Regions from separate parts of the Undibacterium sp. 5I1 genome, predicted to be linked through region 2. Evidence: predicted binding sites of a transcription regulator. Region 2 holds the regulator's gene; each other region holds the start of a gene.
The links. The regulator LexA, encoded in region 2, represses DNA repair genes until DNA is damaged. The targets are predictions, from matches to a motif close to ACTGTATNNNNATACAGT.
Positions count from the first base shown of each region.

Region 1: the regulator LexA is predicted to act here: its motif matches at 6,302-6,319, upstream of imuA (translesion DNA synthesis-associated protein ImuA).
Region 3: the regulator LexA is predicted to act here: its motif matches at 2,224-2,241, upstream of recA (recombinase RecA).

Region 1 is NZ_JAVIWI010000001.1:853,430-864,041, reverse strand. It holds gene RGU72_RS03650 (Pls/PosA family non-ribosomal peptide synthetase) at 1-3,853, shown strand, start outside; gene RGU72_RS03645 (hypothetical protein) at 3,840-4,535, shown strand; gene bamE (outer membrane protein assembly factor BamE domain-containing protein) at 5,079-5,591, shown strand; gene RGU72_RS03635 (hypothetical protein) at 5,889-6,116, opposite strand; gene imuA (translesion DNA synthesis-associated protein ImuA) at 6,457-7,209, shown strand; gene RGU72_RS03625 (DNA polymerase Y family protein) at 7,136-8,677, shown strand; gene RGU72_RS03620 (error-prone DNA polymerase) at 8,684-10,612, shown strand, end outside.
Region 2 is NZ_JAVIWI010000001.1:1,031,196-1,041,807, reverse strand. It holds gene RGU72_RS04410 (inorganic phosphate transporter) at 1-567, opposite strand, end outside; gene RGU72_RS04405 (DUF47 domain-containing protein) at 709-1,335, opposite strand; gene RGU72_RS04400 (replicative DNA helicase) at 1,426-2,814, opposite strand; gene rplI (50S ribosomal protein L9) at 3,078-3,530, opposite strand; gene rpsR (30S ribosomal protein S18) at 3,558-3,842, opposite strand; gene priB (primosomal replication protein N) at 3,852-4,151, opposite strand; gene rpsF (30S ribosomal protein S6) at 4,182-4,550, opposite strand; gene lexA (transcriptional repressor LexA) at 4,816-5,490, shown strand; gene lon (endopeptidase La) at 5,882-8,296, opposite strand; gene clpX (ATP-dependent Clp protease ATP-binding subunit ClpX) at 8,505-9,776, opposite strand; gene clpP (ATP-dependent Clp endopeptidase proteolytic subunit ClpP) at 9,993-10,612, opposite strand, start outside.
Region 3 is NZ_JAVIWI010000001.1:2,472,336-2,482,947, reverse strand. It holds gene RGU72_RS10985 (hypothetical protein) at 1-309, shown strand, start outside; gene RGU72_RS21420 (DUF2252 family protein) at 469-1,065, opposite strand; gene RGU72_RS21415 (DUF2252 family protein) at 1,087-1,677, opposite strand; gene recA (recombinase RecA) at 2,333-3,436, shown strand; gene recX (recombination regulator RecX) at 3,660-4,121, shown strand; gene RGU72_RS10965 (DUF2889 domain-containing protein) at 4,668-5,270, shown strand; gene sucC (ADP-forming succinate--CoA ligase subunit beta) at 5,337-6,521, shown strand; gene sucD (succinate--CoA ligase subunit alpha) at 6,540-7,421, shown strand; gene RGU72_RS10950 (Stp1/IreP family PP2C-type Ser/Thr phosphatase) at 7,639-8,454, shown strand; gene RGU72_RS10945 (FHA domain-containing protein) at 8,608-9,231, shown strand; gene RGU72_RS10940 (pilin) at 9,411-9,860, shown strand; gene RGU72_RS10935 (prepilin-type N-terminal cleavage/methylation domain-containing protein) at 9,964-10,404, shown strand; partial or broken gene RGU72_RS10930 (prepilin-type N-terminal cleavage/methylation domain-containing protein) at 10,544-10,603, shown strand.

The DNA of each region.
Region 1 (10,612 bases), 180 kb from region 2:
CTTGATCGCGGCAGGCGTCCGGCCAGGACATATTCTTGGCTTATGGCTACCACGCGGCATTGATTTATTAGTCATGCAAGCAGGCATCGCCAAAGCCGGAGCTGCCTGGCTACCGTTTGATGCCGATGTGCCCGTCGACAGGATTGCTGTTTGTCTGGATGATGCGCAGGCATTTGGAATACTGACGGCAGATGCTCTCGCATCTCAGCTACGTTCAACTACCTCAACTACATCAACAGCACATCAACTATCACCTGCTTGTCATATCTGGACTGCAATGCAGTTGATGACGGCCATCGACGCACCACTACTGCGACGCCAAGCGACCGCCCCTACCGATCCGGCCTATGTGATCTACACTTCGGGTTCAACAGGTAAGCCAAAAGGGATTGCGATTACCCAAGGCAGCATTTGTCATTTCTTACGGAGTGAAAATCAGGTTTTAGGCATTACCAGCGTAGACAAGGTGTATCAAGGATTTTCAGTCGCGTTTGATATGTCGTTTGAAGAAATCTGGATCAGCTATCTGGTCGGTGCGACTTTATGGATAGCGCCGAAAGAAATCGCAGTCGATCCGGATGCACTACCAATGGCCTTAATCGCAAATCAGGTCACTGTTTTGCATGCAGTACCGACGTTGCTAGCACTGTTTAATGAGGATGTGCCTAGCCTGCGCCTGATCAATCTGGGTGGTGAAATGTGTCCGGAAAGTCTTGTGACCAAATGGAGCAAGCCCGGACGCCAGATGTTTAATACCTATGGCCCGACAGAAGCAACAGTATCCGCCAGTCTGGCGGTATTACAGCCAGATATGCCAGTGACGATTGGTCACCCGCTACCCAATTACGGTCTGCTGGTGATTGATGCGGATGTGGAAAAGGGTTTGCGGCTATTAGCGCGTGGTGAAACCGGGGAGCTGTGTATTTTTGGCCCGGGCGTATCCGATGGTTATCTGGGACGACCTGACCTGACGGCAGAAAAATTCATCGCCAATCCTTGGTCTGCTCCATCGAACAGTCTCAATGATCAGCGGCTATACCGAACGGGTGATCTGGCACGTATTGCGGAGGATGGCTCGGTCCAATGTTTGGGGCGTGCCGACGATCAGGTCAAAATCCGCGGGTTTCGGGTTGAGTTGGGCGAGATAGAAGCCGTACTGGCGCAGCAAGCGGGTGTTGGTACCGTCGCGGTCATTTTACGTTCAGAGCAAGGTGTTGATCAGTTGATCGCTTTTATTGTGAACGACTCTTCTCACGTGATTAAACCGAGCGACTTACGACAAGCCTTATTGGCAAGCTTGCCTTCGTATATGGTGCCAAGCCGCTATGAATTTTTGAGCGAAATGCCAAGGCTTACTTCAGGCAAGATCGACAGAAAGACACTGAAAGCACAAACGCTTTCAGAAACGGTGAGCACGGAAGAATCCGATCTTCCAGAAACGCCGGCAGAAGAAATTTTATTTGCGGCCTTAAATAAACTTTTGCCAGGACAAGCAATCCACAGAAGCGCCGATTTTTTCTCCGATCTGGGTGGACACTCCTTGCTGGCAGCACGTCTGGTGTCGATGCTGCGAGCAGATGCCCGATATGCCTATTTCAAAATCAGTGACATCTATCAATCACGGCTGGTCGGGACAATTGCTGGCGTCATGACTGCCGGCGCGATTACCTCAGAAAATATTCACACCACTTGGGAGCAGCCATCTGACGTCAAGCGTTGGATATGTGGTGCTGCTCAGGCGGTCATGATTCCCTTTTTGGTGGCCATGCGCATGATGCAGTGGTTAGCGCCTTTCTTCGCTTATCACTTTTTTACTGGCGACCCCGACGACTCGATTATTCGTGCAACCTTTTTATCCGTTGGTGTTTTTTTATTGCTGACCCTGTTTGAGTTTGTAATCGCGATCGCAGGCAAATGGCTGATCGTGGGGCGACTTAAAGCAGGCAATTATCCGTTGTGGGGTGTCACATATTATCGCTGGTGGCTGGCAGACCGGCTGGTAGAAGCAGCACCGACCTACATGCTGAGTGGATCGTCGATGTATGCCTGGTGGCTGCGGGCATTGGGTGCAAAGATCGGTAAGGATGTGAACATCGGCTCGATCACCTTGCGCTCACCTGATTTATTACAAATTGGTGATGGCGCTAGTATTGGTAACGCCTGCAATTTTGAAAATGCCCGTGTTGAACGCGGTCTGCTGCGTTTAGGTAAGATCACGCTGGGCAACGAAGCCTATGTCGGTTCCTATTCGGTTCTGGAAGGCGGTACTGAGCTTGGCAACTTCGCCCATCTGGAAGGTCAGTCTGCGTTGAGCGAAGGTCAATCTATTCCCAATGACAGAATCTGGCGCGGATCGCCTGCGGCTGATGTGGGTGTATTTGATCCGGCATCGCGCCCGGAACGACCAGTTGTATCTGAATTACGATTTTTCACTGAAGCTGTGTTCTTTATTTTTGGTAGCTTGTTGATTACCGCGTTATTTTTCTTGCCAGTGTTCCCTAGCTTTATTACGATCGATTGGTTTGACAATCTGGATAGTTTGCCTTGGCTGCAAAGTAATAATATGTTTTTCCAGCTGACCAAGTATTTCATCCTCGCCTTCCCCGCTACAGCGATCTTGATTGTCTGTACCGCGCTGTTATCGGCCGGTATACGCTGGAGCATTTTGCCGAAATTGAAAGCGGGAACGTACCAGGTACATGGCAATACTTATTGCGGCAAATGGCTGGTCAATCAGATTCAGGAATCGAGCCTGAATGTTTTGCACGGCGTATATGCCACGGTGTATGCGCCTTACTGGTACCGGCTATTGGGCGCAAAAGTGGGACGCGGCGCAGAGATTTCAACCGCCTTGGGCGTCGTGCCAGATATGCTGACACTGGGGGATGACACCTTTATCGCTGATGCAGTTTTATTAGGGGATGAAGAAATTGATGGCGGCTGGATGAGTATGCAGCCGACCGTAATTTCTCGCCGGAGCTTTGTCGGTAACGGCGCGTATATTCCAGATGGCACGATCTTGCCTGAAAACGTTTTGATCGGTGTTCACACCAGTGCGCCGCGCAATGATCAAATGCATGAGGGTGATACCTGGTTAGGTTCGCCGCCTATGCATTTGCCGGCGCGGGAAGAAGTCAAAGGGTTTCCCGAAGAACTCACCTTCCGCCCATCAGCAATGCGTCGTCTTGGTCGTGGTCTGATTGAAGCATTCCGGATTATTTCTCCCCATGCGATGGTAATTTCTGTTGGCTACACCATTGTGCTCAATCTGATGCCTTTGGCCGGTGATGACCGCTGGGGCGATGTCGCCTATTATTTATCGATTGCCGGACTTTGGTATGGTGTTGGCAGTTTTGCCTTTGTCATGGCCTTGAAATGGTTGTTCATTTTCCGCTACAAAAAGAGCAGCATGCCAATGTGGACCTCGTTTGTCTGGCTGTCTGAAGGCATTACCAATTTGTACGAAGGAATCGCTGTCCCCAACTTCATGCGCTATTTGCGCGGTACACCATGGTTGCCATTGGCGTTTAATTTGTTGGGTGCCAGAATTGGTCGTGGTGTTTATCTGGATACGACGGATATTACCGAGTTTGATTGCGTCAGCATCGGTGCATATAGTGAGATCAATGCACTGGCCTGCCCACAAACTCATTTGTTTGAAGACCGCGTGATGAAGATTGACGAAGTTATCATCGGTGAACGCGTCTACATGGGTGCCCGCAGCTCGGTGTTATATAGCGCCGTCGTGGGTGACGAAGCCAAACTCGGCGCGCTGACTCTGGTAATGAAGGGCGAATTTATCCCCGCCAAATCCAGCTGGCGCGGCTGCCCGGCAGCGATTGCGCAATCCTGACGAGATGAGGGCTGAAGCAGATTCGTCCAATCCGATGCCGACGGCATTGGTAGCTATTACTACAGCACCCAAGCTAGCTGTCTATTCCTGGCCTGATTTATTGCCAGAAGCGGTAGAAGCATTCCATCAACACAAAAGCGTAGTTATTTCTGTAGTTACAGAGATAACTACGCTGCGTGATCAAGCCAGACTACAAATACGCCACGCCTTGCGGGATCTGTTCTCGCAAGCCTTCTCTATCCCACAGGAACAAGTGCGAATTGTAGGATCGGCAGGACAAGCTTTAAGTATCTGTATTAATTCCAGCGACACAGACAAATATGCTCATGAACAAGAGATCGCGCTAGGCGTGTCAATCAGTCATGAGCCGGGTTTATCTATTGCGGCGATCAGTTTTCAAAAAAATATCGGCATTGATCTAATGCGGGTCGATTTGTCCCTGGATTGGCGGGATGTAACACAACTTTATTTAGGCGATGAGGTCTATAAGAAAATTGCCGGACAAACAGTTCAGCATCAGCTGCTGATGTTTGCACAAGAATGGACTATGCAAGAGGCTAGACTGAAGTCCCAAGGGTTGGCTTTATCAGAATGGCATCCTGATCTGGCAGCACGTTTAAAAAAATGCAGAACGATATTGTTAGATTTGCCATCCGGCTATGTGGGTGCCATCGCCTTTTAAAAACGGTAAAAATAGTTAAACCCAGATTTTCCATTAGACCGCTATCACTTCGCAAAAAACGCGGACGGCGTGCGGTCTTCAGAGGGATAACACCACCGCGATTTGAGTGGGAGCGCTACAGCGACAAGTGCACCTTTGGCGAACTGCCTGGTGTTGTTGCTCCTCTTAGCAAGATGCAGCTTGCGTCGTCGTCGCGTCTAGCCAGTCAGTCCGCCAAAGGCACACTTCTCGCTGTTCCAATGGAAAATCTGGGTTAAAGCCTGAAATGGTTCAGACGCGCACCAGAACTTAAAAAATGACTGGAGCTTATTGTCTGGATAAGAACTGGAATTTATTGGGTAAGAGATCTAAGCTTAACGCTAAGTGGCCTAAGTAGCGTCAAACAAACATGCCGCATTATGATTAGCTTGGTGAATTAATATACTCCCCTATTAATTCTTTAAAACATAGCTTAACGTCCAATGATTTATTGGACGTTAAAAATATACTCACCATCAGTATAAATAATAGCTTGGCTTGATAAAAGCCAGAATGGAGATCATGATGATAGCCCCACGCTTATTAAAGATGCTTGGCCCACTACTCGCCGTACTCAGTTTATCTTCCTGTGTAAGCTGGGGCGTTGGAACAATTAAGATCGGTCAAACCGAGGCAGAAGTCATCGCACAATTGGGTCAGCCAACGCATATCTACCAGGACGGCGATCAGCATTTGCTGGAATACATGCGCGGTAGGATGGCACAGGCAACACACATGGCGCGTATCGGCTCTGATGGCAAGCTGATCTCTTATGAGCAGGTATTAACTCTGCAAAAATTTGCTCAAGTCAAAGTAGGACAATCCGACAAAGCCAGCGTACTAAAAATCATCGGAGCACCGAGCGAAACTGGCTTTTTTCCGCGAGTACAACTAGAAACCTGGTCTTATCCCTATAAAGAAAGCGGTGTGTGGGACTCACTGATGTCTATCTATTTTGATCAAGCCGGAATTGTGAGCAAGCTAGAAAACGGACCAGATCCTTTGCGCGACCCTAGCGAGCGTCGATCCCGCCATTAACCTGGAAACGGCCGTTGACCGCTTGTCAGTATAAATAAGTAGTTGATTCAATTGACTCATGTCAGCGTTTTCACCGTCACCGTCGCCGTTCTGGTGAGAGCGCTACCAATCTGATTGCATACTTTTCGGCTCCCCCAACTGCGTTGCTCCTAGTTGAAACATGAAGGTTGCGTCTCGCCTTGCTGGAGAACCGAAAAAATGCACACTCAAACTCGTCCAACTGCCGTTTCTAGGTTTAATCCAACGATCAGAAGCAAGGGCAGGAACATACACCCGTGACTTGTGATCACCTGCCGACTACCATCTTGCCTTAGAGAAGATGATCAACCACTTGCGGAACAACAATAGTTCCAGATGTCCCGCCTCTATCCCTGTCGAAAAATCCATCAACGGATTGACGTGGTAATAACGTTTGCGGAAATCACGACAGACAAAAATTTCACGGCTACCCAATCGCATCAAAAATGATGTTGGGGCGAGTTGCAAGCTAAATTGTCCGTCAAAGGAATTATCAAGGTGTGCCATATTGAACCGTCTCCAAATCAGTAAATGAATAAAAAGTGGTAATAAGTTTGTTGAATAAAAAAAGCGATAGAGCTAAAGCGATACGACAAAACATACTTTAGCACAAAATACTGTATATGCAATCAGTATTTTATTTATTTCATTATTTCGCTAAGTGATTGAAAAATAGATGATTTAAATATTATACTAAATATACATACAGTATTTATTTGGACTTATAAAAAATTGTCCCGGCAAGACGCAGCGACGAAAGCAGTACTTTAAGTACGCTTAAGCGCGGCAACACAACTGAGGCGGTTTTGCGTAAGTCCCATCTATTAAAGTGTTTATTTCAGTATCTATGTCTTCCCTCACCCCAGATCAAATTCATCCCTCTTTATGGCGCGCATCGCAGTTGGCGCGTAGCCATGTCGCTTGTGTAGAAAGCAGTTTTCCGACGCTGTCGGCCGAATTGCCCGGTGGTGGCTGGCCGCGAAGTTGTTTGATTGAGTTACTGCTCCAGCATCACGGCAGTGCTGAATTGCGCTTATTGCATCCTGTTTTGTCCAGACTTGCCAGACAAGATGGAGGCTCGATTATGTTCATACAGCCGCCTTATGCGCCGCAATTGTTAGCCTTAAATGCTTTTGGCATTCCACTCTCTCAATGTGTCTGGATACGGAGTAAAAAACAAGCCGATGCTCTGTGGGCGGCTGAGCAGGTTTTACGTAGCGGCAGTTGCGCTGCCTTGTTATTGTGGCAAACGCAGATCCGTTCAGAAGCCTTACGTCGTCTGCATCTTGCTGCGCAAGGTGGGGAAGCAGTTTTTTTCATGATGCGACCAAGCACTTGTGCCGACACACCTTCGCCAGCGCCATTACGCCTGCAAGTCGCACCTACCTTAGAAGGCGTACAAATTCAATTTATCAAACGACGCGGTATCCGGCGAGAACAGCCTTTGCTGCTGAGAATTCCCTCGCTTTTGTTACCTGACTCAGCAATTGCCTCCCATTCACCTGTTTTGTCTACCGGATTGACCAATGACACGCCTTTGGATCGCCCTGCACTTGCCACTGTTGCAGCTAGAAATTTTTCGTCCGAACTGGTTAACTGAGCAGGCTGCAGTCGTGCTGGAGCAAAATCGGATCACCTGCGCATCCGTATTAGCATGCCATTCTGGCGCGCAGATCGGTATGCGTAAAGCAGGTTTGCAAATGTTGCTACCATCCGCGTTGTTCTATCAGCGCCAGCCAGCACTGGAAACACGCGCCCTACAACAAGTGGCGATGGCATTATTAAACTACACGCCGCAAGTAGCTTATGCCGGACATGATTGTTTGTTGATGGATATCGGAGCGAGCTTGCGGCTGTTTGGTGGCATCCGTGCCTTATGTCGCCGGATTAAAGAAACCATGCGCGTGATGGGAATGACCATCACACTCAGTTGCGCACCAACCGCGATGGGTGCATGGCTGCTTGCACGTAATGCTGCTAGCACTGCCGACAAGCTCAACAAGCATTCCAGCAAAAGTAGACGGCAACGACCTCCGGCAACAAGAATTTTAAAATTGAACAAGCTAGTGCAAAGTCTGGATAGTCTGCCTGTGCATCTGCTCCCCGCTGCGACTCCTTGGCTGGACTGGCTGCGCGGTATTGCCTGTGATGACTTGGGAACGCTACAAAAATTACCACGCGCCGGATTGAAACGTCGTTGTGGCAAACAGATTCTCGATGTACTAGACCAAGCCTATGGTGAACAAGTCGAGCTATTCGAGTGGATCGCAATTCCGCCTCAGTTCAAAGTCCGTATTGACATGCCCGACCGGATAGAACATGCAGAAATGGTCCTAGCTTTTATTCGTAGTCTGCTAACACAATTGATGGGATGGCTGACTGCCAAGCAACTCGCAGTATCGCAAGTCGATTTACAACTAGAACATGAACGTGGTCGACAAGCTATTGCGCCCACTCTGTTAAGTATTTTGTTAGCCGAACCAGTTTGGCGCGAAGATCACCTGATACGCTTACTCAAAGAACGTCTGGCACAAGTGAAGCTTGAGGCGCCTGTCATCGCCGTCAGCTTGGATGCCAGCCAGGTTCAAGCAATGCATGTCCCCAATGCGACACTGTTCCCGGAACCCAAAGCTCACGCCGAAAATCACCATCGCTTACTGGAATTGCTGGTAGCACGTTTGGGTGACAATCAGGTTTTGCAGGCCGCACCACTAGCCGATCATCGGCCTGAAATAGCAAATCACTGGACATCGGTGATTCACCAGCAGGCAACAGAAAAACAATGTCAACAACAGCAACCACCCCTACAGGCATCCCGCCCTATGTGGCTTTTAGAAAAAGCGATCGCTATCGAAATACGGCAACACAGACCTTATTACCAGGCGCCACTCAAACTACTGACAAGTGCAGAAAGAATAGAAGCTGGCTGGTGGAATGGGCAGTTAGTAACACGTGATTACTTCGTCGCGGAAAATCCAGCACATATCCGCTATTGGATTTATAGAGAACGTCTAGGTGAGCAGACCGATACCAACGCAAGCTGGTTTGTACATGGTGTCTTTGGTTGATCTATCATGACAACCACTCCATTATTACCACCAACACCACCAACACCACCATCGTCACCCACGCCGTCAACATCTGCACAACTGTCGCTGCCCTATACACTGCCGGAATATGCTGAGCTGTTTTGCCAATCCAACTTCAGTTTTCTGCTAGGGGCTTCTCATGCAGAAGAGTTGGCAACACGCGCTGCACAACTCAATTATTCCGCTTTAGCAGTCACGGATGAATGCTCATTAGCCGGTGTTGTACGTGCGCATGTCGCGGCAAAGAAATCTAAGCTCCCTCTGATTGTCGGTAGTTATTTCAAACTCTCCGGCACACTTGATTTTCCTGATTTTTTGATGAAAAGCGCCGCTAACAATCCTGCGACGATTCAGGCTGAGTTCCAAACGGACACTCAAACGCACAAGCAGGACTCTATGCAACCGCCTTCCCTGATAGTACTGGCACAGAACCGGCAAGGCTATGGCAATTTATCTGAACTAATCACATTGGCAAGAACACGTACCACCAAGGGAAGTTATCTGATAACTCCAGAGGATTTTAGTCATCCTCCTAAAGACTATGCGCATCTGAAAGGGCTTCCCGATTGCCTGCTGATTCTGATTCCAGACTATCCCGCTGATGCGGCGATCTTGACAAAACAACTGCGATGGATGACGGTACATTTCCCACAACGAGCCTGGATCAGTCTGACTTTGCTCTATCAGGCGATGGATGAGCAACACCGTAAAACGATCATCGCTCTCGCTAACCAATATCGTATCCCTTTTGTAGCAACAGGTCATGTCTATATGCATGTGCGCTCACGTAAGCCACTGCAAGATGTGCTGACTGCCATCCGACTTAAACGCTCGGTTGCAGAATGTGGTTATGATCTGGCGCCCAATGCAGAGCAACACTTACGTTCACGACTACGTCTGGCCAATATTTATCCAGCAGCGGCATTGGCCGAAACGATACGAATTGCCTCCCTATGCCAATTCTCTTTAGATGAATTGCGTTATGAATATCCCGATGAATTAGTACCAAAGGGCTACACACCTGCAGCCTACCTCAAACAAGAAGTCGCATATGGAGCAGCACAGCGCTTTCCCAACGGGATCTCAAAAAAGGTCGCAGATCGTATCGACTATGAGCTTCATCTGATTAACGATCTCGCCTATGAGCCTTATTTTTTAACGGTCTACGATATCGTTAAATATGCACGCTCAATTGGCATCTTATGTCAGGGACGTGGATCAGCAGCGAACTCTGTCGTCTGCTATTGCCTGCATATTACGGAAGTCGATCCTGAAAGCAGCACCATGTTGTTTGAGCGTTTTCTTTCAAAGGAAAGAAATGAACCGCCTGATATTGATGTCGATTTTGAGCATCAGCGACGTGAAGACGTGATCCAATACATCTATAACAAATATGGCAGAAACCGCGCTGCTTTAGCCGCAGCAGTACATACATTTCGATCCCGTGGTGCACTGCGCGATGTTGGTAAGGCTTTAGGAGTAGATTTGGAGCTAGTAGATACCGTCGCCAAATCACATCGCTGGTTTGATAGCAAACAGGATCTGCTCTTACGTTTTGCTGAAAGCGGGCTTGATCCTGAAGGCGCACTGGCACAGCAATGGGCAAGCCTGGCCAGCCAACTACGTGGCTTTCCACGCCATCTATCGCAGCATACCGGTGGCTTCGTCATTGCGCGTGACAAATTATCGCGCTTGGTTCCGATAGAAAACGCCTCCATGAAAGACCGTTGCGTGATTGAGTGGGACAAAGATGATCTGGAATCTTTAGGTTTGCTTAAGGTAGATGTATTGGCCTTGGGCATGCTCTCTGCCTTAAAACGAGCACTGGCTTTGATGGCCACGCTACCCGGCAGACCATCACGTTTGCAGGACATTCCACGTGAAGATCCGCTGACCTATCAGATGATTTGCAAG
Region 2 (10,612 bases):
CAGGCTAAACATGGAAGCGGATAAAAGCTGCAAACGACGAAACCATTTATCAACCTTCATCGGCGTCGATTTAACGAACAACCACGACACCAATAACATCATTAAAGAACCGAGAAAAAACCCCAACAGAGGAGACACAACGATAAACACGATCGTCTTGATCAAGCCAGCAGAAATTAATGCACCAGTGCCCGCTTTAGCTACCGCCGCACCAACCATACCACCGATTAATGCATGCGATGAGGACGATGGAATACCAAAATACCAGGTCACAAAATTCCAAAAAATCGCCCCGACTAATGCGCCAAAAATCACATAATGATCAACTACACTGGGATCGATCGTACCTTTACCGATCGTGGTTGCAACAGTCAATGGAAAAACTACAATGGCGAGCACATTAAAAAATGCCGCCATCGCGACTGCTTGCTGAGGCTTTAATACGCCGGTAGAAACAACGGTAGCAATAGCATTCGCTGCATCATGAAAGCCATTCATAAAATCAAATAACAGAGCTAGCACCACCAGAAATATGATGAGGTATAGGCTCATATGGAAGGTTTGCATGGGAATCACTTCTCTTTTAAGCACTCTCGGAGCTGAGAGTTAATACTAATAAAACGACAGGCAAGTTAAATGCTTAGATACTGCCGATACACATATTTGTAGCATCTAAACTAGCAGAGCAATATCTTGCCAGTTTCATCGTTACGCGTTTTCGACAATAATGCCTTCAATAATATTGGCGACGTCTTCGCAACGATCTGTCACGGTTTCCAGAATCTCGTAAATCGCTTTCAATTTAATCAGATTACGGACATCCGGTTCATCACGGAATAATTTAGACATCGCGGCGCGCATGACGTGATCTGCATCGGATTCTAAGCGATCAATCTCTTCGCAGATCAACAAAATCTCGCGGGAGTTTTTCATGTTATTAAGGAGTCCGACTGCAGCTTTTACCTTTTCAGCGCAAGCTAGACATAGCTCAGCTAACCGTTTGGCCTCTGGCGTAATCTCACGGACGTCATATAAAGAGATTGTTTGTCCGGCATCTTCCAGCAAATCCAAAATATCATCCATGCGGGTAATCAGCTGGTGGATATCGTCACGGTCCAGCGGCGTGATGAAGGTTTTATGCAATAACTCAATCGTGTTGTAGGTGACTGTATCGGCCTGTTTTTCTATACCCTCAATTGCATGTACACGGTGCTCAAGGTCATCAAAATTGGTCATCAAGGCGACCATTTCTTTGGCACCTTTAACGCATAATTCTGCATGCTGGTTAAAGAGCTCAAAAAATTTACCCTCAGTGGGCATCAATCGTCCAAACATATTGTTCTCGCTAGAAGTAAAAATACTGAAATCGCTCCAGATCAAAAAGAAGAATCTGATTAGTCTGGATACTGCTAAATAGTCGTACGACTATTCGTTGTCACCGTAAATAGACAGTGAGCCTGTGTAATTATCGAACTTAGTGTATTCGCCCAAAAAGGTTAAGCGAACACTGCCAATAGGACCATTACGCTGTTTACCGATAATGATCTCGGCAGTACCTTTATCTGGAGAGTCCGGGTTATAAACCTGATCACGGTAGATAAATAGAATGACGTCAGCATCTTGCTCAATCGCGCCAGACTCCCGCAAATCGGACATTACCGGACGTTTATTCGGCCTTTGCTCCAACGAACGATTGAGCTGAGAGAGTGCGATTACTGGGCACTGCAACTCTTTTGCTAAACCTTTTAAGCTGCGGGAAATTTCGGATATTTCTGTCGCACGGTTTTCACCTGCAGTGTTACCTGACATCAGTTGCAAGTAATCGATAATAATCAAACCCAGTTTGCCACATTGACGTGACAAACGACGCGAGCGAGCGCGCAATTCAATTGAACTCAGCGCAGGCGTCTCATCAATATATAACTGCGCGTCGTTCATTTTTTGAATCGCATGGGTCAGGCGCGGCCAATCTTCATCGACCAACCGACCTGTACGCAGTCGGTGTTGGTCCAAGCGACCGACAGAGCCAAGCATACGCATGGCTAATTGAGCGCCACCCATTTCCATCGAAAACACAGCGACTGGCAAACCACTTTCAATTGCGACGTTTTCACCGATATTGATAGAGAACGCCGTTTTACCCATTGATGGGCGACCTGCAACAATGATCAAATCACCAGGTTGCAAACCGGAAGTCATCCGATCCAGATCCGTAAAGCCCGTTGGTACGCCGGTGATGTCGCTCGTGTGATCGCGGTTATACAACTCATCAATTCGCTCAACCACTTGTGTAAGCAAAGGTTGAATAGCAGTGAAGCCTTGAGCGCCACGGGAGCCCTCCTCTGCAATCGCAAAGATTTTAGACTCTGCCTCATCCAGCATTTGCTTTACTTCTTTGCCTTGCGGATTAAAGGCATTACCAGCGATTTCGTCAGATACTGAAATCAATTTGCGCAATACACCCCGGTCACGCACAATTTCGGCATAACGACGAATATTTGCGGCGGAGGGAGTATTTTGTGCTAGCGCATTTAAATACGTCAATCCACCAGCGTCGTCTGCTTTATTCAGGCCAGTCAATGCCTCGTAGACAGTAATAACGTCGGCGGGCTTAGTCGCGTTAATCAGCTTAACAATGGCCTGAAAAATAATCCTATGGTCATATCGATAAAAATCATCCTCGCGGATAAAGTCAGCGATTCTATCCCACGCAGCATTATCTAATAGTAAGCCGCCCAAAACAGATTGCTCGGCTTCGATGGAATGTGGCGGGACGCGAATGGAATCTAATTGCGGATCGGAAGGTGCTTTCATGGCGCGCATTATACCTTTTTATTCAATATCGAAATCAACAGAACATGCCTTAATGAAATACATAACTCTGACCATTTATTACTAAGATAACAGGCACAGCCGCTATTAAAAAATAGTAAATACCATTTATGCTGCAAGCTTTAAAATACCAAATTAATTAAATCAATACCTGACTGCCAAGAGTAATTGATCGCTCAATCTTAACGACGTAAACGTTAAAAAGCCGGGCGAACCCGGCTTTTTTAATGCTATGCAACTAAAACTTAAGCGTGCTCGCCCAAGATAGCAACGGTCACATCAACAACTACGTCTGTGTGCAATGCAACGGCAACAGAGTGATCGCCAACGATCTTCAACGGACCTTGTGGCAAACGAATCTGCGCTTTTTCAACAGCAAAACCTTGCTTGGTCAATGCTTCAGCGATGTCGAAGTTGGTTACGGAACCAAACAAACGACCATCAACACCAGACTTTTGCGAGATTTGCACAGTCAAACCAGACAATTTTTCGCCTTGAGCTTGTGCTGCAGCCAAACGTGCTGCTGCTGCTTTTTCCAACTCTGCGCGTTTTGCTTCGAATTCAGCAATCGCTGAAGTTGTAGCACGGCGAGCCATACGTTGTGGGATCAAGAAGTTACGTGCGTAACCATCTTTAACTTTAACTACATCGCCCAGATTGCCGAGATTAACGACTTTATCAATCAGAATAACTTGCATATTTTTCTCCTAGTACCTTGTCGTCAATTACGCTGTGTGCAAATCAGTGTACGGCAGCAACGCTAAGTAGCGTGCGCGTTTGATCGCTGTGTCGACTTGACGTTGGTACAAAGCTTTAGTACCTGTCAAACGTGCTGGCATGATTTTGCCGTTTTCTTGCACGAAATCTTTCAATGTATCGACGTCTTTGTAGTCAACTTGCGCTACATGTGCGGCTGTAAAGCGGCAGAATTTTTTACGCTTGAACAATGGATTTTGTTGTGGGCGCTTATTTTTCAGTTTGCTTTTGTCAAATTTTTTACCGAATGCCATTTGTGGCTCCTAATCTAGTAAATTTGTCTCGAATTCAGTAATGTGAAATACGAGACTTTTGCTGTTACGGTTCTTGCGCGACAAAAAACCTGTGAATTGCATTACAACACCTAACTCTATTTCCATAAATCGCTTTGAAATTTCTCCTGCGGCTAGCGCATTGATTTCAAAGTCGACTACACGTTGGGCATTTGCTTGCGTTTGCTTAGAGTTATGTATCAGTACCGCAGAAGCTATCGGAATTCCGGCTGGTGTAAAACGCAGCGCCGATTTTTCTACAATGCTGGCAACGACTTTAAGCTGATTCACTGATTTATGTAGCGTCCTCTAACGTGTCAATTATGCTGCTGGCGCTTCTACGCGTTGCGTTTTAGCAGCATCTTCTTTCTGAACAGATTTCATCATTGGAGATGGCGCTGTTTCAGCTTTCTTCATTTTGACTGTGAGGTGGCGCAGAACTGCATCATTGAATTTGAATGCGGTTTCCAACTCAATCAGAGTCTCAGCATCGCACTCAATGTTCATGCAAACATAATGTGCTTTTGCCAGTTTTTGAATCATGTAAGCCAATTGACGACGGCCCCAATCTTCAATACGGTGTACTTGACCACTACGTGCAACAACTGTGGCTTTGTAACGTTCGATCATTGCAGGCACTTGCTCGCTTTGATCCGGATGTACGATAAATACGATTTCATAATGACGCATATATTCTCCTTGTGGACAATTTAGTAGCCCGCCTCGGCGTCAAGACGAGTGCGGGAAGAGGAAAGCCCATAACTATACTGCACTTTGATAATTTACTCAATAGTTTCAATAGCTTATTACATTTACTGCTACCAATTTATGCGTAACACAACCATTGAGAGGACTTAAAAAAATTTTGAGATAAAAAAGATTTTAGGTTTATACTGTACAAAAATACAGGCTGCATATAAACCCAGTCTCACAACTACACGATTGGAATTCGATCATGCTAAAACTCACCGCTCGCCAAGAACAGATTTTAAATTTAATTAAGGACGCGATCCAAAATACTGGATTTCCGCCAACAAGAGCAGAAATTGCGAATGAATTAGGTTTTCGCTCCACCAATGCAGCGGAAGAGCATTTGCAAGCACTAGCACGCAAAGGAGTTATTGAAATTGCTCCGGGTACCTCACGCGGCATACGATTGCTCGATTCCATACTAAGCAGTGGAAGCACCAAGGCTAGGCCTAACTATAGTGCTCAATTAGCGCTACCTCATCCATCACTAATGCAACTTAGTTTGCCGCTAGTTGGCAGAGTAGCAGCAGGATCTCCCATTCTTGCGCAAGAGCATGTGGATACGACCTATCAAGTTGATCCAGCCTTATTTTCAGCTATTCCAGACTATCTGCTCAAAGTGCGTGGTATGTCTATGCGTGATGCCGGTATTTTTGATGGTGATTTGCTCGCAGTAAAAAAATCTAACGAAGCAAAAAATGGACAAATCGTGATTGCCCGTATGGGGGATGATGTTACGGTTAAACGCTATAAAAAATCAGGGGATATGATCGAGCTATTGGCAGAAAATCCTGATTATCCCAATATCAAGATTAATGAACTTGATCAAGACTTTTCACTTGAAGGTTTAGCCGTTGGGCTGCTCAGAACCTGGACTTAAGTTATGTATTACTAGGTATTGGCAATATCAGGAAATTAAAAAAATTCCATCTGTCACGTCCCAACTCAATCAATATACTCCCCACAATCTTTTTGAAAAACATGATTTTACTCAATTGGTGCATAGACAATTAAAATATACTCACCCATAGTATGCAATCACTCCGATTAAATGCATAAAATTTTATGTTTCGAGCCTACTTTCATCGTCTCGACAAAAGTTAAATTATCGGTCAATTTAATTTACTATTTAGACAATGATTTAAAGATTAGATAACCCAGAAAATCAATTATGAATAAAAAATGGCCACTAGGTAACTAGCGGCCATTTTAATTTCTTTAGTTTTTAATCAGAGAAAACTATCTGATTAAAACCAAATTTCGGATCAGGCTCAATGCTTTACAACACCACCAACATCAACGCCACCTTCAACTTTAGTGGCCGTAGCAGCTACTAAAACTTCTTCATCAGTCAAAGCAACTGGCTGACGTTCTAAAGCAATTTCTAAGACTTTATCTATCCAACGCACTGGAATGATTTCTAGCTTATTTTTGACGTTATCAGGAATCTCAGTTAAATCTTTAGCATTCTCTTCAGGAATTAAAACCGTCTTAATTCCGCCTCGATGAGCGGCCAATAATTTCTCTTTTAGACCACCGATAGGCAATACTTCACCACGCAAGGTAATCTCACCAGTCATCGCTACATCTGCACGTACCGGTATCCCGGTAAAAACAGATACCAGAGCTGTCGTCATAGCAATACCAGCGGAAGGACCATCTTTTGGCGTTGCCCCCTCTGGAACGTGAATATGAATATCACTTTTTTCAAACACATCTGGCTTAATACCCAAGCGCTTCGCACGACTGCGAACTACGGTGCGAGCAGCTTCAATCGACTCCTTCATCACATCGCCTAAAGTACCGGTACGTATCACGCCACCTTTACCAGGCATTGCAACTGCTTCAATTGTCAATAAATCGCCGCCGACTTCAGTCCACGCAAGACCAACGACTTGTCCAACCTGGTTATCTTTGACCGCCACACCAAAATCGTAACGACGAACACCCAAAAACTTATCAAGATTTTTTGATGTAATCGTTGCTTTCTTTTCACTCTTTTTAAGTAAGAGCATTTTAACGACTTTGCGACAAATTTTTGATAACTCACGCTCTAAGGAACGTACCCCTGCTTCTCTAGTGTAATAACGAATAATGTCTCGAATAGCACTTTCAGCAACACTGATTTCACCATCCTTCAAACCATTATTTTTAATTTGTTTAGGAAGTAAGTAACGCTGGGCAATGCTAGCTTTTTCGTCTTCGGTATAACCCGACAAACGAATAACCTCCATACGATCCAACAAAGCTGGCGGAATGTTGTATGAATTAGAGGTCGCTACAAACATAACATCTGATAAATCGAAATCAACTTCGATGTAATGATCAGAAAAAGTATGGTTTTGTTCAGGATCTAGCACCTCAAGTAACGCAGAAGACGGGTCGCCACGGAAATCCGCCCCCATTTTATCTACTTCATCCAGTAAAAATAATGGATTACGCACGCCTACTTTCGATAAGCTTTGCAATATCTTACCGGGCATAGAGCCAATATAAGTGCGTCGATGACCGCGGATCTCCGCCTCGTCACGAACACCGCCCAGCGCCATACGTACAAACTTACGATTAGTAGCACGTGCTATAGATTGACCAAGGGAGGTCTTACCCACACCTGGGGGGCCGACCAAACACAATATTGGCGCTTTCAGTTTATCAACGCGCTGTTGTACGGCAAGATATTCCAGAATACGCTCTTTGACCTTATCTAAACCAAAGTGATCATCTTCCAACACTTTTTCAGCGTTAGTTAAATCATTGTTTACCTTGGATTTTTTCTTCCAAGGTAAATTAACGATCGTGTCTATATAGTTGCGAACAACAGTTGCCTCAGCAGACATAGGCGACATCATTTTAAGCTTTTTCAACTCATTCATCGCTTTGTTATGCGCTTCTTTCGGCATCTTTGCGGCTAGAATTTTCTTTTCTAACTCATCGATGTCAGCACCTTCATCACCTTCACCGAGTTCTTTTTGAATCGCTTTTACTTGCTCATTCAAATAGTATTCACGCTGAGATTTTTCCATCTGACGCTTAACACGGCCACGGATACGCTTTTCTACTTGCAGAATGTCAAGCTCACCCTCCAATTGACCAAGCAAATGTTCTAAACGTTTGGCAACGCTAAAAATTTCCAGAATGACTTGCTTTTGCTCTAGCTTCAAAGGCAAATGTGCAGCAATCGTATCGGCTAACCGACCCGCATCATCAATTCCGGAAAGTGATGCCAAAATTTCAGGTGGGATTTTTTTATTCAGTTTTACATATTGATCAAATTGCTGAACGATTGCACGGCGCATTGCCTCTACTTCAGAGTCATCACCCTCTTCCAGCGCAACAGGAGTGAGCTCTGCTGTGAAGTGAGACTCTGTTTCAGTAATCTTGTGGATACGTGCACGCTGCGCACCCTCGACCAGCACCTTAACAGTGCCGTCTGGCAATTTCAACATTTGTAAAATATTGGCAATGCAGCCGATTTCGTAAATATCGTCAGCAGATGGCTCATCTTTTGCTGCAGCTTTTTGTGCCGCCAACATGATGCTCTTGCCCTGCTCCATTGCTGCTTCCAAAGCTTTAATGGACTTTGGACGCCCCACAAATAAAGGAATAACCATGTGTGGAAACACAACCACATCGCGCAGTGGCAATAAAGGCAATTCGGTTTGTTCAGTAATTATAGAAGTTGTCATGGCGCACCTTATTCAAAATTTCTAGTATATAGATTGGCGCACTAGGCTAAATCTCAAGCCCGTCATCCGAAAAACAATAAAAAAAGCCACTCAGAGAGAAACTCCGGGTAGCTTTTCGATTGAAGCTCAATTTTATTGTGTAATTAATTGTACTGCTTATTCCAAATACCGTGGATCAATTATGACATTCACCCACAATTTTAAAGGATTAAGATTTTATACCTGACACCTTCGGTTGCTCGTCGTAAATCAACAAAGGTTTTGCGCCATTGGTAATAGTATTTTCATCAATAACCACTTTAGAAACATTTTGCTCGCTAGGCAAATCATACATAACATCTAGCAACGCGTGCTCAAGAATAGATCTTAAGCCTCGTGCACCTGTTTTACGTGCGATTGCTTTTTTTGCAATTGCTTGCAAAGCTGCTGGCCTGATTTCAAGCTCAGCACCCTCCATTTCAAGCAATTTAGAATATTGCTTGATCAGCGCATTCTTCGGCTCGACCAAGATTTGAATTAATGCCGTCTCATCAAGCTCGTTGAGAGTTGCAATCACAGGCAAACGACCGACAAGCTCAGGGATCAAACCAAAACGAATCAAATCTTGCGGTTCTGCATCTTGCATAACCTGGCTAGCACTCTTCTCTGCCTGACTTTTCACGCTAGCAGAAAATCCTATGCCGCTGCGTTCAGAGCGGTCAGAAATAATCTTAGCCAAACCATCAAATGCACCGCCACAAATAAACATAATATTTGTGGTATCGATCTGAATGAAATCTTGATTAGGGTGTTTGCGCCCTCCCTGCGGTGGCACGGATGCCATCGTACCCTCAATCAATTTCAATAATGCTTGCTGTACGCCTTCTCCAGAAACATCGCGGGTAATTGAAGGATTATCTGACTTACGAGATATTTTATCGATTTCATCAATATAAACGATCCCTTTTTGGGCTCGCTCAACTTCATAGTTGCAGTTTTGAAGCAGCTTTTGAATAATATTTTCAACGTCTTCGCCTACATAGCCAGCCTCAGTCAAAGTTGTCGCATCAGCAATTACAAACGGCACATTGAGCATACGTGCTAAAGTTTGTGCAAGTAAGGTCTTACCTGACCCAGTTGGGCCGACCAAAAGGATATTGCTCTTAGATAGCTCAATACCATCTTTTTTACCAAGATGCTTTAAGCGCTTGTAATGATTATAAACAGCTACAGCAAGAATACGTTTTGCTGTTACTTGACCAATTACATATTGATCAAGCAAAGCTGTAATTTCTAAAGGTGTTGGCAGATCAGTTTTTGCACTGGAAATAGATTCCAAGTTGCTAACTTCGTCACGAATAATATCGTTACACAGATCGATGCATTCATCGCAAATGAAAACAGACGGACCTGCAATTAGTTTTTTAACCTCATGTTGGCTTTTGCCACAAAAAGAACAATATAAAAGCTTTTCGCCAGTGGAGGATTTTTTATCAGGCATAGTACGTATATCTTTAACAGGAATTAAGCAAAAATTAAGCGAGAATAATTTTGATATTAACCGTAAATCCGATATATGTCATTGAAGAAGGACACGAAAATACGAAGATAACAAATCAATATAAAACCCGCTAGCAATTTAATTATAGAGCACAATAAAAAACGTCCGCACTTAATAAGCGCGGACGTCTTCTAATTACTCAATATTTTTAGTATATCAGGCGCGATGCGTTAAGACTTTATCGATTAAACCATACTCCGCTGCAGATTCGGCCGACATAAAGTTGTCACGATCAGTATCTTTCGCAATTTGCTCAACTGTCTGGCCAGTTTTGTCAGCTAGGATTCCATTCAAACGTTCACGCAGGTACAAAATTTCACGCGCCTGTATTTCTATGTCAGAGGCTTGACCTTGAGCACCACCCAAAGGTTGGTGAATCATAATACGAGAATTTGGCAGTGAGAAACGTTTGCCTTTCGCACCAGCAGCCAATAAAAATGCACCCATTGACGCGGCCAAACCTGTACACAAAGTGGATATATCAGGCTTAATAAATTGCATGGTATCATAAATCGCCATACCAGCTGATACAGAGCCACCCGGAGAATTAATGTAAAGCGAAATATCCTTATCAGGATTTTCACTTTCCAAAAACAATAACTGAGCTACGATTAAATTTGCAGCTTGATCATTTACTGGCCCAACTAGAAAGATCACACGCTCTTTTAACAAGCGAGAGTAAATGTCGTAAGCACGTTCGCCGCGACCACTTTGCTCTATAACCATAGGCACCATACCGAGCATGTTGGTATCTAATGCTGAACCACGAATAATGC
Region 3 (10,612 bases), 1.4 Mb from region 2:
GGTCAGCCATCGGCAGTAGACCGCGTCTATAAATTGAGCAATTTTGAGCAAGGCAGCGTATTTCCCTCTGCACCAGAGAGCGTCGGCTACCGCAATAAAAGCGAGGCATACACGCCATTATGGGTCGTCTACATGGTCACCTGGCGCGATACAACAAAAGCCCATGTGCTGAAATCAGAAGAAGAAGTTTTGGATGCAACAGAGAAGCAGTTAGTCGACCTGACACCCACCAAAATTGTCGTCAACTGCCCAATTTTGTATTCAGCTAAAGATGGTTTGTTGAGTGGGCTGAAAATACATATTAAATAAAAATAATTGGTGTTTTTAGAGCCTTGAACTGAACAAGTCAAATTAAAGGCTTCCCTCTTTTAATTTTAAATTTCCCGTTTTTTATTCGCCTTATTTTTTGTTCAGTGAATATAGTCCAGAAAAGGCAGAAGGATCGATCCTTCATGAGCTTGCGGCGATTTAATCATCAATTTGAGTCGAGACATAACGCCTGCAATGATCTAAATAGGCCGCTTCGTGTAGCGCAGCTAACTCTACCGTACACTTCCACAGCCAATTGGGCGCCTCTTTACTAGACGGGTTACGTGTCAATTCTTTAAACCAATCCAGTGCAACTGATTCATCCATTTGTCGTACATGAGCCTTACCAACTATGGCGCCAACATAACGTGCAACTTTTACCGCTTCTCGCGGAGATAAAGTCTGAATTTCCAATTTTAGATCTTCTGGCCTAAGTTCCCTTACAAAGACCGATTTGCCTAATATGCGTCCGGTCATCATGCGCTCGCCAAGATTGGGAGAGAGATTTCTGGCACCTTTTACGACACGTTCTGCATTGACCAATGGCATGCCGCTATCTGGATACCGCGGAGCTTTTGCTGCTACCGCTTCTTTGATATCCATCAAGCAAATTTCTTGTCGTTTAGTCTTCACATCATCAACATCCAAAAGTACAGCATATCTCAACAGGCCTAGTGAGCTGCACCCTTTGACCCAATAGGCGGCATCCAAAAGACTGACATTATCTTCAAGATTCCTGCTGCGAATCTTGTTCACCAGATCGATAGCCCTTCCTTTCTAAAATACAGATCGGATGGCGTTTTGTTCTTTGGCTAGGATTGGCCAATATTTTTTTCCTAGCGGAATATGCGGCCGGACATCCGCAATACGTTCCCGTGCGAGATGCTTCCAGGTGCGATTCCGTGCTACTTTCATTGAAGCCCGGACCACCGCCGGTACTGGGATCGGCGTCTCATCGCCGATCACAAATTGCGATGTGTATCCATCCATTAACACCTCTAGCATATGCGCCGTCATAATGCCAGGAAGGTTAGAACCTCGAGCGGCGAATGCAAGAGACAACGCCAGCCTGATCAGATCATGGGCAGGATTGCCGATCACCGTTTGATCAAAGTCTCGGATTTGAAAATCAACTTTACCGTCAATATCAGCGACCGGTCCAAGATTGCCTATGTGGCAATCCCCGCAAATCCATATAGGTGGCCCTTCGGGTATTTTCCCCATACTGGATGTTTCAAGCCATTCGTAAAATTTTGATGTGCTACCGCGCACGTACGCACTCGCGGAGCTGGTCATTTTGAGATTCCGGGTGTGGGCTAAGACCGTCGCCCGATCAGAAGTTTGAGGGAATTGATGCTTTCGTTTCATAAGTAGCCGATATGTTTTCAAAATGGGGATAACAAAAGTTGACTAATGAACTTGACTAATGAACAGGTATTGTTTGTTCTTTTTCTTGTGACAAGGAGCCAAGCCGATTCTCCAGAACGACTATACTTGCCCTAGAATAACTGACGAAGCCGGAACCCGTTAACACAAAACCGAGATAAACCGAGTAAGGGATTGGGTCTAAACAAGCACAAAGCCACAAGCAAGCAGCGCCATGGCGCATTCTTGCATTTTGGCATCAATTCATTTGCAAGTTTCAATGTTAACAGACCTAAGCAAAAGCTTGCAGCGCGACAAAAGTGATAATCGCTATCAAGTCTTAAGGTCATTCAAACGCTATTCGACGAAAATGGATGTGAGCTAATCATTAAAGATCCGATTTTCTCAGATAACCAAATTGTGCAAATTAATTAATAGCCAAGATAAGAAATGTTGATGCGCACTCCCAAAAGGTCAAAGTTAAATGAAAATCGACAGTTGGCAGTTTTAGGTAATAATAAATTCTTTAAAATCCTGCTTGCATAAATCACTGATTTTTTATACAGTGTCGTCAGATGTAGAAAACCTGCTGATTTTTGTAAAAAACCCATCGGCACATTTCAAAAAATCATAAAGCGCAACATACCTGAAAGAAATTATGGACGACAAAAAATCCGATACCGGCTCAGACAAGAGCAAAGCTTTAGCAGCCGCACTTGCACAGATTGAAAAACAATTTGGCAAAGGTTCCGTCATGCGGATGGCCGATGGTGAAGTGGTAGAAGAAGTGCAAGTTGTGTCCACGGGTTCTTTGGGGCTGGACGTCGCCTTGGGCGTAGGCGGTTTGCCACGCGGTCGTGTCGTTGAGATTTATGGTCCAGAATCTTCCGGCAAAACAACGCTGACATTGCAAGTCATTGCAGAGATGCAAAAGTTGGGCGGCACTTGCGCATTTATTGATGCGGAGCATGCTTTGGATGTGGGCTATGCGCAAAAACTAGGCGTTAACTTATCTGATTTGCTGATTTCACAACCGGATACCGGCGAGCAGGCATTAGAAATTACCGATGCTCTGGTACGTTCAGGCAGCGTCGATCTAATCGTTATTGACTCGGTCGCTGCGCTCACCCCACGGGCTGAAATCGAAGGCGATATGGGTGATTCTTTGCCGGGTTTGCAAGCGCGTCTGATGTCACAAGCTCTGCGCAAACTTACTGGCAGCATAAAACGTACGAATACACTAGTTATTTTTATTAACCAGATCCGTATGAAAATCGGTGTCATGTTTGGTAGCCCAGAAACCACAACTGGTGGTAACGCATTGAAGTTTTACGCATCGGTTCGTCTGGATATTCGTCGTACAGGTTCCATCAAAGCCGGTGACGAAGTCATCGGTAATGAAACGAAAGTTAAAGTAGTCAAAAACAAAGTAGCGCCTCCTTTCAAAGAAGCGCATTTTGATATCTTGTACGGTGCAGGTATCTCCCGCGAAGGCGAGATTTTAGATTTGGCCGCTGACGCTAAGATTGTAGAAAAAGCCGGTGCCTGGTATAGCTACAATGGCGAACGTATCGGACAAGGTAAAGATAATGCACGGAGTTTCCTGAGCGAGCGACCGGCACTCGCGCATGAGATTGAAAACAAAGTTCGTGTGCATTTAAAAGTGCCGACGCTGCAAGAGTTGGTGACAGAAAAAACTAAATCAAAGCCAGCAAAAGCGGAGAAGGCAGAAAAAGCTGAAAAAGCGGAGAAGGCTGAATAGGCTTAATGTAAGTTGAGTCATTCTGATGCCGCAAATTGATTATTCGCAAACTTATTAGTTGCAAACTCACTAAGCGCCTGGCGAAATAGCCTAAACAAGCCATATTACGACGGCGGCCATTGAGTCAAAAACTCAAGTCAAAAAGTCCAAGCCGGAATACGCTTCTAATACAAGCATATTCCGGTTTTTTATTGAGCAGATATTTTGGGATATTTACTTAACCATGGCTAAATTAAAAATCAGTTTAAAAGCTAGAGCACTGCGCTATCTTTCTATGCGAGAACATAGCCGGATGGAGTTGGAGCATAAGCTCCAGCCTCATGCGCGAGAAGGCGAAGATATCTCGGTGCTTCTGGATTGGTTAGAAACTGCCAAATATCTGTCGGCCGAACGCTTTGCAGATTCCTTAGTAAATCGCCGTGTAGCACGTTTCGGCAATCAGCGGATACTCGCCGAATTACAGAGCCACCAGATGGACGGGCAAGAAATTGATCGCGTTAAAGCTGAGTTGGCGGAATCAGAGTTGAGTCGTGCGATCGATGTGCTGCACAGAAAATTCCCTCATTCCCCTGCAGACCATCTTGAGCGTGCAAAGCAGGCGCGTTTCATGCAGCAGCGAGGATTTTCTTCCAAAGCAATTCAGACCGCAATGCGCGCTCCCCGTGACGAAGATACTGATGAATAAGCGTCTATATATGGAGTTTTTTGGAAATAATAAAGATTTTCTCTAAGAAATATTAAGCAATATTCAGCAACTATAATTTCGGTAAAGCCTCTCCGTTGATATTATTGAAAATAATACTCTGGGTAGGTATATTTTAATTGTCCATATATTCATTGGGCTATAAGCCATTTTTATTTAAAGAAATGGGGAGTGTATTGCTGTTGAGCCGCACTCAGAAATATTAACCTTCACTGACAAGGAGAAAATACTTCATGACGGCTTCTCATCTTGTCGAGACGAATTACTTAGTTATCGCTTCATCTGTATGTTGAGCTCGTGTGAATTTATCTTTGGCATGAGGCAATTAATCTGTAGCGCAAGCCACAAAAAAAGAACCGATTTAAATTGTAGCTACGATCTTTGACGCAAAACGCAGGAGCTTACGCATCGACTTGTGCTACACTTCTCGGGATTTTTGCAGGGCCGCAAGAGCGGCTGTTATCGTAGAAACTGCGGTGACGACGCGCAATTGTGGCTCTTTACACTGAAATAGCCGCCATCAGGCATATGCCCTTACCAATATCCACTTCTCGCCGTGCACTTAAGCACACGCGCTCAATCCAAATCGACGCATTCGCTCGCGATGATGGATTGTGGGATCTTGACGCTCACATTACCGACACCAAAACCCGCGACATTCAACTTGCTTCTGGCATCCGGCCGGTTGGCTCACCGCTGCATGATCTTAGTTTGCGGATTACGATCGATACCAACTTGACCATTGTTGATGCAATGGCGGTCTCGGATGCGGTACCGTACCCAGGCTTTTGCAACACGATAGGCCCAGATTATAAAAAGTTAATTGGGCTTAACTTGATGATGCAGTTCCGGCAAGGTGTTAAAGAAAGAATGTCTGGCATTAATGGCTGCACCCATATTACCGAGCTAGCCCAAATTCTCCCGACCGCTGCGGTGCAAGCTTTTGCCGGTGATGTGATTGATACCCGCGATGGCGCCAGCAGTTCTGACCGCACTTCTGACAACCAGCAACAACCTTTTCAACTTAATCGTTGCCATGCGCTAAGGCTAGATGGCCCAGCTGTTGTGCAATATTACCCGCGATGGGCGGTGGCAAGTAGTTCGCCGCCTGACGCAAAATCATCTGCTTAGTTCGTTTTTACTGTTTTTATTTTTGTTGTTTTATTTTGTTTTGCCTATCAACTAATACCTCAGTGTCTGAAGGGAAGTCGTATGAAAATTCATGAGTATCAGGGTAAAGAAATCCTCCGCAAATTCGGAGTGACAGTACCACGCGGTATTCCATGCCTGTCCGTAGATGAAGCCGTTAAAGCGGCCGAAACTTTAGGCGGCCCAGTTTGGGTTGTCAAAGCGCAAATTCATGCTGGTGGTCGTGGTAAAGGTGGCGGCGTCAAAGTAGCTAAATCCCTTGAGCAAGTGCGCGAATACGCGACTGCGATTCTGGGTATGCAATTGGTAACGCATCAGACTGGGCCAGAAGGCCAAAAAGTCCGTCGCTTACTGATCGAAGAAGGCGCTGATATTAAAAAAGAACTGTACGTCAGTATGGTGACTGACCGTATCAGCCAGCGCGTCGTCTTGATGGCGTCCAGCGAAGGCGGTATGGACATTGAGGAAGTGGCTGAGTCACATCCAGAACTATTGCATTCCATCGCTATCGACCCGACTAATGGTCTGCAAGATGCAGAGGCAGATGATATCTCCCGCAAAATTGGTGTGCCAGAAGAGTCTATCGCTGACGCACGCGTTCAGTTAAAAGGTCTGTACGAAGCTTTCATGGCAACCGATTGTTCACTGGCAGAAATCAATCCTTTGATTTTGACCGGTTCGGGTAAAGTCATTGCTCTCGATGCTAAGTTCAACTTCGACGCGAATGCTTTGTTCCGTCAACCAGAAATCGTGGCTTACCGCGATCTGGATGAAGAAGATCCGGCTGAAATTGAAGCATCTAAATTTGACCTCGCTTACATCTCGCTCGACGGCAATATCGGTTGCTTAGTCAACGGAGCTGGTCTAGCAATGGCAACGATGGATACGATTAAGTTGTTCGGCGGTGAGCCAGCTAACTTCCTTGACGTAGGCGGCGGCGCGACAGCAGAAAAAGTGACTGAAGCGTTTAAGATTATGTTGAAAAATCCAGGTCTGAAAGCGATCTTGGTCAATATTTTCGGTGGCATTATGCGTTGTGACGTGATTGCTGAGGGTGTCATCACTGCATCTAAAGCGGTTTCCCTGCAAGTACCGTTGGTGGTACGCATGAAGGGTACCAACGAAGACATCGGCAAGAAGATGCTGGCTGATTCTGGTCTGCCTATCATCGCCGCTGATACGATGGAAGAAGCAGCGCAGAAGGTTGTTGCCGCTGCTGCAGCTCACGCTTAATAATCGCAAGGAACAGATATGTCCATCCTGATCAATAAAGATACAAAAGTTATCACCCAAGGTATCACTGGCAAAACTGGCCAGTTCCATACTCGTATGTGCCGCGATTACGCAAACGGTAAAAACTGTTTCGTCGCTGGCGTCAATCCTAAAAAGGCTGGCGAAGATTTCGAAGGCATTCCTATTTTTGCTAACGTATCTGAAGCAAAAGCGGCTACTGGCGCAACAGTTTCTGTTATCTACGTACCACCTGCAGGTGCTGCTGCCGCGATTTGGGAAGCGGTCGAAGCGGACCTCGATCTGGCAATTTGCATTACCGAAGGCATTCCTGTCCGTGACATGATGATGCTTAAAGACCGCATGGCAAAATCTGGCAGCAAAACGAAATTGCTCGGACCAAATTGCCCAGGCCTGATCACACCAGACGAAATCAAGATCGGCATCATGCCAGGTCATATCCATCGTAAAGGTCGTATCGGCGTGGTTTCCCGCTCCGGTACATTGACTTACGAAGCAGTAGGCCAATTGACTGCATTAGGTCTGGGTCAATCTTCTGCTGTTGGTATTGGTGGTGATCCTATTAATGGTTTGAAGCATATCGACATCATGAAGATGTTCAATGATGATCCAGACACTGACGCGGTTATCATGATCGGCGAAATCGGCGGCCCCGACGAAGCCAATGCATCCTATTGGATACGTGACAACATGAAGAAACCAGTCGTCGGCTTTATCGCTGGTGTTACAGCGCCTCCAGGCAAACGTATGGGTCATGCTGGTGCTTTGATTTCTGGTGGTGCTGATACGGCACAAGCTAAATTAGACATCATGGAAGAGTGCGGCATCAAAGCAACTAAAAACCCGTCAGAAATGGCGCGTTTGTTGAAGGCGATGTTGTAGTCTCAATGTCGGACTAAGTTGCAATTTTGAGCAACTTATTCGGGGTTACATCATAAAATGGGGAGCTTTGCTCCCCATTTTACTTATCTTTATGCAACAGTTCCGCAGCTTGGTGTTAAGCTTGAATAATGATCTTCAGCATTGCTTGGGATTATTATGATTTATATCTTTTTATATTTATAGAACCTGATTTATTTCTCATATTTAATCACTATTCATGTCATTTCAACGCGTATTAGAGTTTGCGGGTCTCTCGGATACGGGACTGGTACGAGCACAAAACGAAGATGCCATAGAGATATGTGCCGAGGCGGATTTTGCAGTATTAGCAGATGGTATGGGCGGATACAATGCTGGTGAGATCGCTAGCAAAATGACGGTAGACATTATTACGCAGCAGTTACTCCTCAAAAAAACATCTACTTTTTCTTCTTTATTTGCGCGCCAGACATCGGTTGCCGCGAAGTGGATTAAAGAAGCAATCGAGATGAGCAATTTTCGTGTCTGGGATGCAGCACAGAATAATCCCGAATTTATTGGTATGGGTACCACCGTTGTCGTTGCGTTTTGTCATCACGATAGACTCCTTGTTGCGCATGTGGGCGATTCGCGTGTCTACCAATACCGGTCCAACCGTTTACTGCAGATTACGCACGACCACTCAGTATTACAGGCGCAAATTGACGCTGGTCTGATTAGCGAAGAGCAAGCGCAGTATTCTCCGATTAAGAACTTGATTACCAGAGCAATCGGTGTGCAAGGTGAGATTGAGGTGGAAATTAGCGAGCATGTCATTCAAGAAGAGGATATTTATCTAATGTGCTCCGATGGCTTGACCGACATGCTCAAGCATGATGAAATCGAAACCACAGTTAGTCTGCATAGAGATAATTTAGCGCTTTGTTGCGAATTGTTGCTACACAAAGCGAATGAATTAGGTGGTCGGGACAATATCTCGATTATTCTAATAAAAGTGAATGGCTTAAAACAGCATTCGCCAATGCAGCATATACAGCAGCTTTTTTTCAGTTAGTTTTATAGAAAGAACTTACGCAAAAATGCTCCAGCCGCGATGCAGATACCATTTATACACGGCATACTATAGTACGACTCTCCTCGCTAAGCCTTGCGGGGACAATTGTGCGTAAGTCCAAATAGTTAGATTTTGTTTTTTATAGAGAGCACTATGGCGAAAATCGTCGTTACTTTCAACGGACTGGTCCAGCAAGAACTGTCAATCCTAAAATCACGCATAACGGTGGGACGACGTCCGGGTAATGACGTTGTGATTGATCATTTGACCGTCAGCGGTCAGCATGCGGCGATTGACACCACTAGCACAGGGTCTTTTGTTTTGGATTTAGGAAGTACCAATGGCACTTTGGTCAACGGACAGCCAATTAAGAAGCACCTTTTACAAAACGACGACATTATTGATATTGGTAAATATAAGGTTCGATATCAAAATGATTCAGAAAATTATGACTTGCCGGACGCAGCACTCAAAATAAAACCGTCCTCCCTGAGCGTATCCACGGTATCCGCACGTATTCAAGTACAAAATGGTGCTAACGCTGGTCGAGAGTTGGTTCTGAATAAACCAGTTACGACTATCGGTAGCCCAACTGTCCAGGTCATTGCAATTACTCAACAAGAACAATCTTTTTATGTTGCACACGTCGATGGCGCCTCAAGTCCCAAACTAAACAATAAAATAATTGACAAGCAGCCACAAAAATTGGCTGACGGAGATGTGATTGATATGTCAGGAACAAAGCTTATTTTTGTAATTACATCAAAAAATAAATGACATAAATTTGAACTAGTTGTTTTGCCTGACAAAATTCGTCATATTTTGATTTTCTCATACACTTTTTTTGTCAGTTTATTTTTAAAAAGTAAATAATATAGGGGTGGCACAGGGTTTGCTAATTCAGCTTATGTAAGACAGAACAAATTAATTTATTTTTTTAAACTAGGAGTTTTAAAATGAAATCCACAAAAATGACACAACGCGCGCAAGCTGGTTTTACTTTGATCGAATTGATGATTGTTGTAGCAATTATTGGTATTTTGGCTGCAATCGCACTACCAGCTTATCAAACTTACCTGAAAAAATCGAGATTCACTGAAGTTGTTCTCGCAACTGGTGCTGTTAAAGATATGGTTGATATCTGTTTCCAAACAACAGGTGCAACTGCTTTAGGTGCTGGTGTTTGCGATACTGCAGCTTTAATCGGCGCTACTGCTAATAACACAGGCGCTCAAGGTAATTTTGTTGCTTCTGTCGGTATTACTGGATCTACTTCTGTAGTAACAGGTACAGCAAACACGATAAAAAGTTTGAATAGTGAAACATTTATTTTAACGCCAACAGTAGCAAATGCTTCATTGACTTGGGCAAAGAGTGGTACTTGCGTAGCTGCTGGTATTTGCTAATAATAGATTGTAGAGATTGGCGTGGAGCATCGACTATGATTCACGCCATTTTAATTTCATCCAAATATAAAAATATTGACGAAAATTCATAGATGGGAATTATATGAAATTCCAAAAATCTATTCAAGCCGGCTTTACACTAATTGAACTGATGATCGTTGTTGCAATTATTGGTATCTTAGCCTCCATAGCATTACCTTCTTACCAAACATATCTTAAGAAATCCAGATTCACTGAAGTCGTTTTAGCGACAGGTGCGGTGAAAGATATGGTTGACATTTGTTTTCAAGTTAGTGGTTCTGCAGCTCTAGGTGCTGGCGTTTGCGACACAGCAGCGCTTGTCGGTGCGACGACAAATAATACTGGAGCTCAGGGAAATTTCGTATCATCGGTCACGATTACTGCTGCGACCTCAGTGGTTAAAGGTACTGCAAACACGGCAAAAAGTTTAAACAGTGAAACGTTTATTTTGACGCCGGCAGTGGCTAACGGATCGCAGACTTGGGCAAAAAGTGGTAGTTGTGTAACAGCAGGATTATGTTAAAGGTTGTCGGTTAAATTAACTAATACCGATTGGTTGTGGACTTGGACGTTTGGTGGTGAGCATTAAACTAATTTTTATACGTTACGCCTTGCAATATATTAATAGTTAAAATCGTGAAATATGGATTTGTAAAAATATTATGCAATTTTTTAGATATGTTCAACGCGGTTTCACTCTGGTCGAATTAATGATTGTCGTTGCAATTATT